DNA from 2 places in the Patulibacter ginsengiterrae genome. Region 2 is predicted to be linked to the other one. Evidence: riboswitches for the same ligand, from Rfam matches in the RefSeq annotation. Region 2 holds a riboswitch; the other holds the start of a gene.
The links. A riboswitch is a leader RNA that binds a small molecule or an ion and turns the genes downstream of it on or off. The one in region 2 is predicted to bind cyclic di-AMP.
Positions count from the first base shown of each region.

Region 1: another riboswitch for cyclic di-AMP. It lies ahead of ACVUH9_RS13070 (septal ring lytic transglycosylase RlpA family protein); the one in region 2 lies ahead of ACVUH9_RS15680 (peptidoglycan DD-metalloendopeptidase family protein).

Region 1 covers NZ_JBWDOG010000008.1:165,618-171,407, reverse strand. The annotation lists gene ACVUH9_RS13090 (N-acetylmuramoyl-L-alanine amidase) at 1-630, opposite strand, end outside; gene ACVUH9_RS13085 (winged helix-turn-helix transcriptional regulator) at 760-1,128, opposite strand; gene ACVUH9_RS13080 (sigma-70 family RNA polymerase sigma factor) at 1,611-2,714, opposite strand; gene ACVUH9_RS13075 (hypothetical protein) at 3,063-3,695, shown strand; cyclic di-AMP (ydaO/yuaA leader) riboswitch at 3,818-3,986, shown strand; gene ACVUH9_RS13070 (septal ring lytic transglycosylase RlpA family protein) at 3,996-4,862, shown strand; gene ACVUH9_RS13065 (fatty acid desaturase) at 5,182-5,790, opposite strand, start outside.
Region 2 covers NZ_JBWDOG010000012.1:55,613-61,402, reverse strand. The annotation lists gene ACVUH9_RS15685 (metallophosphoesterase family protein) at 1-961, shown strand, start outside; gene ACVUH9_RS15680 (peptidoglycan DD-metalloendopeptidase family protein) at 974-3,190, opposite strand; cyclic di-AMP (ydaO/yuaA leader) riboswitch at 3,196-3,349, opposite strand; gene ACVUH9_RS15675 (ABC transporter permease) at 3,715-4,911, opposite strand; gene ACVUH9_RS15670 (ABC transporter ATP-binding protein) at 4,908-5,591, opposite strand; gene ACVUH9_RS15665 (peptidoglycan-binding protein) at 5,581-5,790, opposite strand, start outside.

The DNA.
Region 1 (5,790 bases), on a different contig from region 2:
ACCCGCCCAGGCACTCCGGGGAATGATCGTCGGGGCCGTGACCCGCGGCGTCGCCTGCCCCGCGCTGCGGCTGCGGGCCCGTCCGTGCCCGAGCACGCCGCCGGTGGCGACCGCCCGCGCCGTCGCCCGCGCACCCTGCCGCTTGGTCCCGGAGGGGACCGCGACGAGGTCGAGCCGCAGGTCGCGGGACGGGCGGCGGCGGGCTCGCAGCTGGAGCTCGTCGGCGTCGCCGAACCAGACCGGATCGCTCATCGCCGCGCGGCGCCCGTCGGGGGCGTGGCCGTCGTGCGAGGAGAGCCCCTGCCAGCCGCTCCAGCGTCCGCCGCGGGTCCGGGCCCGGACCTCGATCCCGGCCCCGGCGAGGGTGGTGACCGGGGCGCCGAGCAGGTCGAAGCGGTGCGGGGCCCGCAGCGGGCCGACGACCGCGCCTGGGACGAGAGCGCTGCGACGGACGATCATCCGTCCCGGACGCGAGGCGGCGACCGCCCCGGCTGGTCCGGCGGTGGCGCCGAGCCAGGTCGCGGCGCCGACGGCGAGGCCCGCGCCGACCGCGCGGCGTCGGGTCAGCCTCCCGTCGAGGAACGAGTACAGCGAGGGTCGGCCGTCCCGGGCGCGCGACGGTCGCGACACGCTCGGACGGTCTTCGGGGCTCGGAACGGGGGCCATTGCTAGTCCCAACCGGGAACAGCACCCAGAGTTCCGGTCCCGGCCACGAATTGCAACCCGTGCAAGCCGTGGATCAGGCCAGGCGCCGGGCGCTCAGGCCGACGTCAGCACGTTGACGACGGCGGCCTCGGCGTCGCTCGTGCACGTGTCGGAGCCACCGAGCCAGCGGCGCCCGTACTCGCGCATGTCCTCGATGATCGGCAGCAGCGCGCGGCCCTTCTCCGTCAGCGCGTACTCGACGCGCGGCGGGACCTCGGGGAAGGTCTGGCGGGCGACGATGCCCTCTTCCTCGAGCCCGCGGAGGCGGAGCGAGAGCGTGCGCGGACTGATCCCGCTGAGCGACCGCTCCAGCTCGCAGAAGCGCGTGTTGCCCTCGGCCAGATCGCGGACCAGCAGCAGCGTCCACTTCCCGCAGACGATGTCGGCGGTGCGGCACACCGGGCAGGAGGGATCTACAGCCATACCCAACACTTTACCGAATGAAGCGCGCGGCTCCGACGAATCGACGCCGCGGGGTGCTCTGATCTCCCCGGAGCTCGACCGCCGGCAGCGTCACGGCCGGGCGAACAACCGTCCGGTCGTCGCCGTCGGCCGCCCTCCGGCCCGTTGCGGCGACGTCGGCCATCGAGGTCCCCTCACGGCCCTCCGCGCGCAGCCGCGGGTCGAGGTCGTGGGGCCGCGCGCGGACGGCGGGGCGGCGGGCCTCGCTCCACAACGCCTCGTCCGCGCAAACGCCTCCCCCACCAACGCCTCGCCCCGCCAACGACGAAGGGCGCCTCGCGGCGCCCTTCGGAGACCACGCGCGAGCCCGAGGACCCACGCGTGGATGAGAGGTGTTCGTGGACCGCGCAGGTCACCGCCGGGAAGCGCGAGCTGTACGGCCAGTAGTGCCGAGCGAGCTGCGTGCCGAGATGCGCCGGTATCCGCGCGCCTCGCGCCGCCCGCTAGGCGACGTCGCGGAGCTTCTGAGCCTCCGCGAGCGACTGCAGCTTCTTCAGCGACTGGTTCTCGATCTGGCGGATCCGCTCACGCGTGACGTTGAAGCGGTGGCCGACCTCGTCGAGCGTGCACGGCTTCTCGCCGCCGAGCCCGTAGCGCAGCTCCAACACGCGACGCTCGCGGTAGGAGAGGTTCTCCAGCGCCTCGCGGAGGTGCTCCTTGGTCAGGATCTCCGCCGCGCGCTCGTACGGGGACTCCGCACGCTCGTCGGCGATGAACTGACCGAACTCGGACTCCTCCTCGTCGCCGACCGGCTTCTCCAGCGAGACCGGGGCCTGGGCCGACCGCTTGATCGACTCGACCTCCTCGGGGTCGATGCCGGTGACCTCGGCGATCTCCTCCGGGGTGGGCTCACGACCGAGCTCCGTGACGAGCTTGCGCTCGGCGCGGCCGATCTTGTTGAGCTTCTCGACGACGTGGACCGGAATCCGGATCGTGCGGGCCTTGTCGGCCAGCGCGCGGGCGATCGCCTGGCGGATCCACCACGTGGCGTACGTGGAGAACTTGAAGCCCTTGCGGTAGTCGAACTTCTCCGCGGCACGGACCAGGCCGAGCGTCCCCTCCTGGATCAGGTCGAGGAACGGCAGGCCCTGGTTGCGGTAGTTCTTCGCGATCGAGACGACCAGGCGCAGGTTCGACTCGACCATCTTCTGCTTGGCGTCGAGGTCGCCGCGCTCGATCCGCTTGGCGAGATCGACTTCCTCGGCGGCGGTCAGCAGGCGGACCTTGCCGATGTCCTTGAGGAACAGCTGGAGGCTGTCCGTCGTCATGTCGGGGCGCAGGTCCAGCGGCGTGGCCACGCGCTTCTTGCGGGTCCGCTTGTCCGGCGCGCGCTCGACCTGCGTCGCCGAATGCGCCGGATCGATCTCGTCGACGAGCTCGATCTCGATCTTCTCGAGGTACGTGTTGAGCTCCTCGACGTCCGAGTCGTCGAAGTCCAGTTCGGCGATCGCCTTCTGAACCTCGGCGTGCGTCAGCACACCGAGCGTCTGGCCCCGGTGGACCAGCGTCTTGACCTCTTCGAGTTCCTGGAATTCAACTGCAGACATATATGAGGCGTCCCATCGGCGCTCCGTCGACCTTCGACGGGGCGGAAATGCATAAGAGAAGAGAGGAGCGCGCGTCGGCCGAATCAGTTGTCAGGCGCAAGCGGCCCAGGCTACCGACAGCGTTTCCACAGTCTACCACGCCGTGAGCGCTGCTTCCCGCGTGCGTAGCGCGAGTCGCAGGCCTCGGAGTGATGTCAGGGTTGAGTACACCGCCCGAGCCGAAAAGGTGCACTGCCTGGGCGGAAAATACCGCCGAAACGGGGCTCGTGTGCCCAATCGCACGCCCCAAGTGCACGATCGTGCGCGCCAGGTGCAGATTCCGGCCAAGTGCGCGACGATAGCCCGACGATGGCCGACGCTGATCAGGGCAAGGACCGGACCGACGAGGGCGGCGTCCTCGGCAACCTGCCGTCGACCCGGCCCCAGCGGCGGAGTCGACGGCGCACACCCAACGACGATGCGGCGGCGGGCTCCTCCCGCTCCGGCTCCGGGACCGCGAAGGCCGCAGCCCGGGGCACGACCGCGACCAAGGGCTCCTCGGCGGCCGCGAAGGCCGGCGGCGTCCGGAAGCCGACGGGCAGCGGCGCGTCCGGAACGGGCAAGGCGACGGCAGCGACGAAGGCCGGCGGCAGCGCGACCAAGGCCGGCGCACCCAAGGTCGGGGCCGTGCCGGCCGAGAGCACCCGCAGCTCGGCACCCAAGCGCGGCAGCGCCACCAAGACCGGCGCCCGGGCTGCGACCGGCGCCTCCCCCGCGACGCCGCCGAAGCGCGGCCCTGCGGCCCACGGCACCCGGCGGACCGCCGCCCCGACCGCGATCCCCCCCGTCCCGCCCGCACCGCGCTCCGGCTGGGCGACCCCGGCCCCGCCCGAGTCCGACGACGCCCGCGGCGGGCTCGACGTCGGGGCCATCGTCGGCGGCGCCGTGCGGACCGGCGAGCGGCTCGTACGCGGCGTGCTGCGCCGGATCACCCCGCGCTGAGCCCCACCCGGCCGCCAGGTCGTCGGACCGACCGAACGCTCGGTCCGACCCGTCCGCCCGTCACCACCGACGCCGTCCGGACCGACCCCGGAGGGCCGAGGACGCGCCGGAGTTCTGTGCCATACTTCCGGCCGCCGAGTTCGGGACGACCTGATCGTCTCGAAACGGGGGACCCACTGTGAGCGACCTGAGAAGGCTGCTTGCTGGGGCGAATCGGACCGGTTCAGGTCCGTAGCGCACTCGTTCCGCGCGAGCCCGACAGCTCACCTCGTAGGCGCAGAACGAGACCCATTGGATTCCGTGACCGCACTGAGCTTCGCGCGTCGCACTGCCGTCCTGACCGGCATGCTGACGTTGTTCGCCCTCCCTGCTGCCGCTTCTGCGGCCGAGGCCCCCGAGGGCAGTCCCGCCGTGACCGGCGGCGTCACCCCCGCGACGACGGCCGCGACCGACGCCGCGACCCCCGCTCCGGCCCTCGGCAGCCCCGCCCCCGCCCCGGCGATCGTCACCTCCGCCGAGCTGGGCGGCGCCGGCAGCTGGACCGCCTCCGGCTCGACCGCACTGGGTCGCCCCGTCAAGATCAGCGGCAGCTTCCGCTCCGCGCTCGCCGGCAAGGCGATCCGCGTCGAGCGCCGCAGCCCCGCCGGCAACTGGATGCGGGCGACCACCGGCCGGATCCGCTCCAACGGCCGCTTCGTCACCTACTGGCGGACCAGCTCGACCCGCTACCACGAGCTGCGGGTCGTGCTCGCCACCACCGCCGCGAGCAAGCCGCAGGCCTCCAGCACCCCCCAGGCGAGCACCCGCGTGACCGCCGACCAGGCCGGCACCGTCAACGTCGTCGTGCTCGGCCAGGCCAAGGCCACCTGGTACGGCCCCGGCTTCTACGGCCGCACGACGGCCTGCGGCCTCACCCTCCAGAAGAGCACCGTCGGCGTCGCCCACCGGACCCTGCCCTGCGGCACCCAGGTCGAGGTCCGGATGGGCGGCAAGCGCGCCGTCGTCCCGGTGATCGACCGCGGCCCGTTCGCCAACGGCGCCGCCTTCGACCTGACCAAGAACGTCGCCGACGAGATCGGCCTCGACGGGGTCGGCCAGGTCCAATTCGTCCAGCGCGACGACCTCGACCGGCTCGAGACGCCGGCCAAGGCCCCGGCGATCAACTAGTCGCGTCGGCGCGCTCGTTCCGGGCGCACCACGGGGTCCGCGGGTCGCCGCACCCGCCGCGGTGCCGCGGTGCCACAAGCGACTGATGCGGATATAGGGTCCTATAGGCGGTAAATCCGCATCAGTTCGGGGGCCCCGTCTCGAGGCGCCCCATCTCCGACCGCGCCCCGCCCCCGAGGGAGGCGCCCCGTCTCCGAGGCCCCCATCTCCGACGGCGCCCCCGTCTCGAGGCGCCCCCATCTCCGACGGCGCCCCCGTCTCGAGGCGCCCCCATCTCCGACGGGAGGGACCCATCCCCCAGGCGCCCCGTCTCGTCCGCCTAGTGCTCGTGATCCAGCGCGCGGAGCCGGCGGACCTCGTCGGCGGTCAGCGGACGACCGCGAGGGTCGACCATCGCCGGGTCGTTGGCCAGGTAGGCCGACTCGTTCTTCCGCCAGACCGCGATGTAGCGGTAGAACGGCACGATCGGGTGCAGGTGATGGACCAGGTGGTAGTTCTGGTAGAGCAGCAGCGGCGTCAGCAGCCGCTCCATCCCGATGATGTTGCGGGTCGTCCTGAAGCGGTCGGTCTTCGCCGTGTCGTGGAGCCCGTGGTGCGGGAGCCAGTCGAACGACCAGGCCAGCAGGAACAGCGCGATCCGCGACGGGACGAAGTAGAAGAGCAGCAGCTCGAGCCCGTGGCCGGTGGCGATCAGCGCGCCCAGGATCGCGAGCACGACGACCAGCGAGACCAGCGACTCGAGCTTCTCCGCCCGCGGGCGCGCGCCCAGGCGCGAGCCGTAGAACCGCAGGTACTGGAGGTCGATCGTCGCCCACCGCAGCGGCAGCAGCCAGCTCGGCCCGCCCTGCGTGTAGTGGTCGGGATCGGAGCCGTCGGTGTGGTTGGTGAACCGGTGGTGCTGCATGTGGATGAAGCGGAACACGCCGTG
Region 2 (5,790 bases):
CCTGCTCCAGGGCGCGAGCAACCCCGACCCGTTCTACTACCGGCCCGACGTCGATCCCCCGCGCGTTCCGGGGCTGCTGGAGCGCGCCGCGCGGCCGTTCGTCGCCCCCGGTCTGCCGGGGCCGGTCGCGGTCGTGCCCGGCAACCACGACCTGCTGGTCGGCGGCGAGGTGCTCGCGACCCCGGCCCTCCAGGCGGTCGCGATCGGCGGCCGGCGGCTGGTCGCCCCCGATCCCGCCTTCGCCCGCACGATCCCGCGCGAGGGGGCCGCGGCCCAGGCGGCGGTCCACCGGCTGCTGGCGTCCGGCCGCCTCCCCGGCACCACCGCGCCGGTCCGCGCCGACCCGTCGCGGCGGCTGCTCGACGCCCGGGCGGTCGTCGCCCGTCTGCACGCCGCCGGCCTCGCCGACGACCGCGACGGGCGGGCCGACAGCGTCCGCGATCTCGGCTCCGGGGTGCGGGTGGTCCTGCTCGACGACGTCCCCCGCGGCGGGGCCGACGTCGGCGCGGTCGATCCCGCCCAGCAGGCGTTCCTCGATCGGGCGCTGACCACCGCCGGCTCCCGCTGGATCCTGGTCGGCTTCCACGACCCGCTCGCCCGGACCGCCAACGGGCGCGCGATCCGGGCGCGGCTGGCCCGTGCCCCCCGGGTCCTGGCCACGATCGGCGGCGACACCCACCGCGACCGGATCGCGCCGGTGCCGACCCCGGCCGGCGGCTACTGGAGCCTGACCACGACCGCGCTCGCCGACTGGCCGCAGCAGGGACGCGCGCTGCGGGTCCGGGCGACCGCCGGCGGCGGCGCGGTGCTCGAGACCTGGAAGCTCGACACCGCCCCGGATCCGCTCGCCGACCGCGCCCGTGAGCTGGCCTACCTCGACGCGCAGGGCGGCCGGCCGGGCGGCAACGGCGGGACCGCGCGGGACCGCAACGTGCGGCTGTTCAAGCCGCCGCTGCGGTGAACGGCGCCCCGCTCAGCCGGCGTCGCCGGACGACTCGGAGCCGGTGTCGGCGGCCGCGCCGTCGTCAGAGGACGACCCCGCGCTGACGTCGGCAGCCGGCGTCTCGTCGGGCGTCGGCGCGCTGCTCGTGTCCGCCGCCGGGGCCTCCTCCGCGGCAGGCTCGGCGCTCGCCTCGGGGGTGGGCTCGGGGGTCGGCTCCGGATCCGGTGCCGGGGCCTCGGCGACCGGGGCCTCCTCCGCGACGGGCTCGGGGGTGGGCTCGGGATCCGGTGCCGGAGCCTCGGCGACCGGGGCCTCCTCCGCGGCGGGCTCGGCGCTCGCCTCCGGGGTCGGCTCCGGATCCGGTGCGGGAGCCTCGGCGACCGGCTCCGGATCGGGGCTGGCCGTCTCGCTCGCCGGGGCCTGCTCGGCCTCCGTCGACGGCTCGCTGCTCGCGGCCTCGGCGGTCGCCTCAGTCGCGGAGGTCTCCTCCGTGGCCGGGGCCTCGCTGACCGGAGCCTGCTCGGTCGTCGTGGCCTCGGGCGCGGCGGTCTCGGCCGTCGATGCGGATTCGCCGGCCGACGTCTCAGGCGTGGCCGCCGCGGTCGACTCGACCGGTGCGCTGGTCGTCGCCGGGGCCTGCTCGGGTGCGGCCGACTGCTCCGCAACCGGGGTCGGGGCCTGCTCCGGAGCCGGCTCGACCGGGACCGCAGCCGGGGTCGCAACTGCTTCGGGCGCCGCCGCGACGGCGGCGCCGGCCTGGGCCGACGCCGTCCCGACGCTGGCCCCGCTGGTCGACAGGCTGCTGCTGCGGGACGTGGCCTTGGCCTTCGTCGTCGCCTTCGTCGTCTTCGTGACCTTCTTCGCCGTCGTGGCCAGCGACCGGGTCGAGGCGCTCGCCTTGCCCGCACCGCTGTAGTAGGGCGCCGGGTTGATCGCCTTGCCGTTGCGGCGGACCTCGAAGTGGAGGTGCGGACCGGACGTCCGACCGGTCATCCCGACGTAGCCGACGACGTCGCCGGCCTTGACCTTGGCGCCCTTCTGGACCGCGTTGCGCGACATGTGGGCGTAACACGTCTGGAGACCGTTGGCGTGATCGACGCAGACCAGGTTGCCGTAGCCACTCTGGCTGCCCGAGAACGCGACGGTCCCGGCCGCGTACGACTTGATCGCCGTCCCGATCGGCGCAGCGATGTCCATCCCCGCGTGGATCCGGCCGCCGCGCGGACCGTACGGCGAGCTCATCGTCCCGCTGATCGGCTTGGCCGTGCCCGAATCCGACGTGCCCGTGTCGGGCTCCGGGGTCGGGGTCAGCGCCGGGGCCGGCGCCGAAGCGCCGCCGGCCGAGGACGAGCCGGAGGAGGAGGACGAGCCGGAGGAGGACGAGCCGGAGGAGCTGCCCGCGGCCGCCGACGCGTCGCCGGCCGCACCGTCGCCGGTCGCGCTGCCGTTGTCGCTCGTGGCGGAGCCCGGGTCGGTCGTGGCGTCGCCGCCCTCGTCCGCCCCCGTGGACACCTGGGTGGTGCGCGCGGAGGTCGTCTCGGCGCCGCCCTGTCCGCTCCCGGCTGCCGCGGTCCGGTCGCTGGCGGCCTTCGCCCCGACCAGCACCAGGTCCTGGCTGCCGTCGGTGCGGGTCTTGGCCGAGACCACCTTCAGCTTCGGCACGCTGCCGTTGCCGGAGAGCGAGACCCCGCGGGTCGTCGCGCCCTGGGTCGCGAGCAGCGCGGTCCAGGTCTCCGGACCGACGACCCCGTCGACGACCAGCTGACGCTGGCGCTGGAAGCGCTCGACGGCGCTCTGGGTCCGGCCGCCGTAGGTGCCGTCGACGGTGATCCCGAGCCGGCCCTGGACGTTGCGGACGTCCTCGCCGGTCGCCCCGGCGGCCAGCATCGCGTGCGAGCGCGCGTCGTCGCTGACGGCGGCGAAGCTCGCGGTCACGCCGGCGCCGGTGGACCCGTCGTCGGTCGTCGTCGCGGTGTCGCCGCTGCTCGCGGCAGAGGCGCTGCTAGCGATCGGCGCGGCGCTACCGCCGACCATCGCCACGCTCATCGCCATCGCCATCTTGCGACGGCGACGGTCGCGGGCGCGCTGGACGGGGACGCTGATCCGACGCTCGCTCGCCCAGGCGGTCGAGCGCTGCCAGATCGACGGATCGGCCAGGTCCCGACCACTGACGCCAGTGGTGTACGGGAAAGATCGCACGAGCGGCGACGCGTCGCCGACCCCGTGATCACGGTGCTGTCCGGACATACCGGCTACCTCCTGTTGGAGGCCTACGAGGTGAGCTGACGGGCTCGCGCTTCAGGAGTTGCGCTACGCCGGTACCGGCGATTCGCCCCGGCGACCTTCCGGCCGCAAGTGGTTCCCCCGCCCCCGCGCATCTGACGCAGGGCTCGGCCTTGTACTCCGCAGAACACCGTAGCGAACGCCCACCGTCGGCGGCGCCGGTGGGTTATGTCGCCCTGCCCGGGGCGCGCGAGGAGGGGTGCAGGGAGGGGTCGGGCGGAGGCCCGTGACGAGGCGGAGGTCGGACCGAGCGGAGGTCGGACGGAGGCGCAGGGCGACCGGCGCCGCTCCGCGATGTGTTCGCCACCGTGGAGGTGGACAACACATCGCGCTCCCAGCGCCACCCCCGCCGGCCTCCGCCGCGCGCCCGACCGGCGGACCTCGGCCACCCCCGCGCGCCCGCCGGCCACCCGGCCCACCTCGCCCCCGCCTCCGCCGGCCACCCCGCCCGGCCCCGGCCCCGGCCCCCACCCACCGACCTCCCCCACCTACGCGCTCCGCAGCGCCTCGGTCGGCGGCAGGCGTGCCGCCCGCAGCGCCGGATAGGCCCCGGCGATCGCGCCGATCGCGACCGACGCCCCGACCCCGGCCGCCAGCGCGTCGACCGGGATCACGATCCCCCAGCCGCGACTGACCGCGAAGGCGACCGTTCCCGCCGCCCCCAGTGCGCTCCCGGCGAGGCCGCCGAGCAGCGACAGCAGCAGTGACTCGCAGACGAACTGGACGGCGATATGGCGACGGGTCGCCCCGATCGCTCGTCGCAGGCCGATCTCGCCCCGGCGCTCGAGCACCGAGATCACCATCACGTTGGCGATCCCGACCCCGCCGACGAGCAGCGCGACCGCCCCGAGCCCGAGGAACAGCCCCGTGAACGCGCTCTTGGCCTCGGCCCGGGCCGCGATCGCGTCGGACGGCCGACTGATCTGGACCTCGTCCGGTGCCTGCGGCTTGACCGACGGCGCCAGCAGCTCCCGAACCTGCGCGACGTCGTCGGCGACGGTCCGGACGTAGACCGTCGTCGGCGATCGCACCACGCGCGTGAAGGTCCGCGCGAACGGATAGCCGATCAGCGCGGTCGCGTCGAGGGCGGGATCGAGCAGGACCGGTCGCATGATCCCGACGACCGTCAGCCAGCGGTCGGCGGCGTAGACCTGGGCGCCGGGCGCCGTCACCCCCAGCCGACGCGCGGCGGTCACGCCGAGCACCACCGACGGCGTGCGCGCGCTGGCCGGGTCGAGGAACCGACCCGCCGCCAGGTCGACGCCGAGCGTCCGGGCCAGGTTCGGATCCGCCGCCGCGACCGCGAGCCCACCGGTGTCGGTGCTCGGGACGTAGGGCGAGCTGCGGACGACCGCGTCGTCGATCAGGGCGACGGCCGACGCGCCGGTCACGCTCTCGATCCCGGCCGCACCGGCCCGCGCGGTCGACGGCAGCCGCGCCTCGCTCCCGAACATGTCCTGCCCCGGCTGCACCGTGAGCAGGTTGGTGCCGATCCGGTCCAGCCGCGCGAGCAGGTTCGCCTGGCTCGACGCGCTGAGGCCGAGGATCGTCACGATCGCCGCGATCCCGATCGCGATCCCGAGCCCCGCCAACGCGGTCCGCAGCCGCCGGCTGCGCAGGCCCTCGGTACCGACGCGGAGGACGTCGAGCGGCCGCAGCCGCGAGCCCTCGGTGACGACGCTCATCGCCGCTCGTCCCCGACGATCCGGCCGTCGCGGATCTCGACCTGCCGCGGCATCGCCCCGGCCAGCTCGCGATCGTGGGTGATCACGACCACGGTCGTCCCGCGCTCGTGCAGCTCGCGCAGGAGCGCCACGATCCGCTCGCCGGAGCGGGTGTCGAGGTTGCCGGTCGGCTCGTCGGCGAAGACGATGCTCGGCCGCGCGAGCAGCGCGCGGGCGATCGCCACCCGTTGGCGCTCACCGCCGGAGAGCTCGTTGGCCCGGTGGCTGGTCCGGTGCCCGAGGCCGACGTCAGCCAGGGCCGCGGCGGCTCGCCGTCGCCGCTCGCGGCGCACGACCCCGGCGTAGAGCAGTCCCTGGGCGACGTTGTCGGTCGCGCTGATCCCGGGCAGCAGGTGGAACTGCTGGAACACGAAGCCGATCTCTCGCGCGCGGAGACCGGCCAGCTGGCGGTCGCGCATCGTGGTCACGTCGTGGCCGGCGATCCGGACCGTGCCGCTGGTCGGCCGGTCGAGCGTCCCCATCACGTGCAGCAGCGTCGACTTGCCCGAGCCCGACGGGCCGACGATCGCCAGCAGCTCGCCGCGGCCGACGGTCAGGTCGAGCCGGTCGAGCACCGTCGTGTCGCCGCCGTAGGTCTTGGTCACGCCGCACAGGAGCAGCAGCTCGTCGTCATGCGACATCCGGCACCGCCACCCGGTCGCCCTCGTGGACTCCGGGCCCGGAGACCTCGGCGAGGCCATCGGAGAACATCCCGACGCGGACCGGCACGACCGTGGTCGTGGCCCCGCGGACCACGCGTAGCGCGTACTCCCCGCCACGGTGTGCGACCAGCGCGGTCACGGGGACCGCGAGCGCCCGCCGCCGGATCTCGCGCGTGAG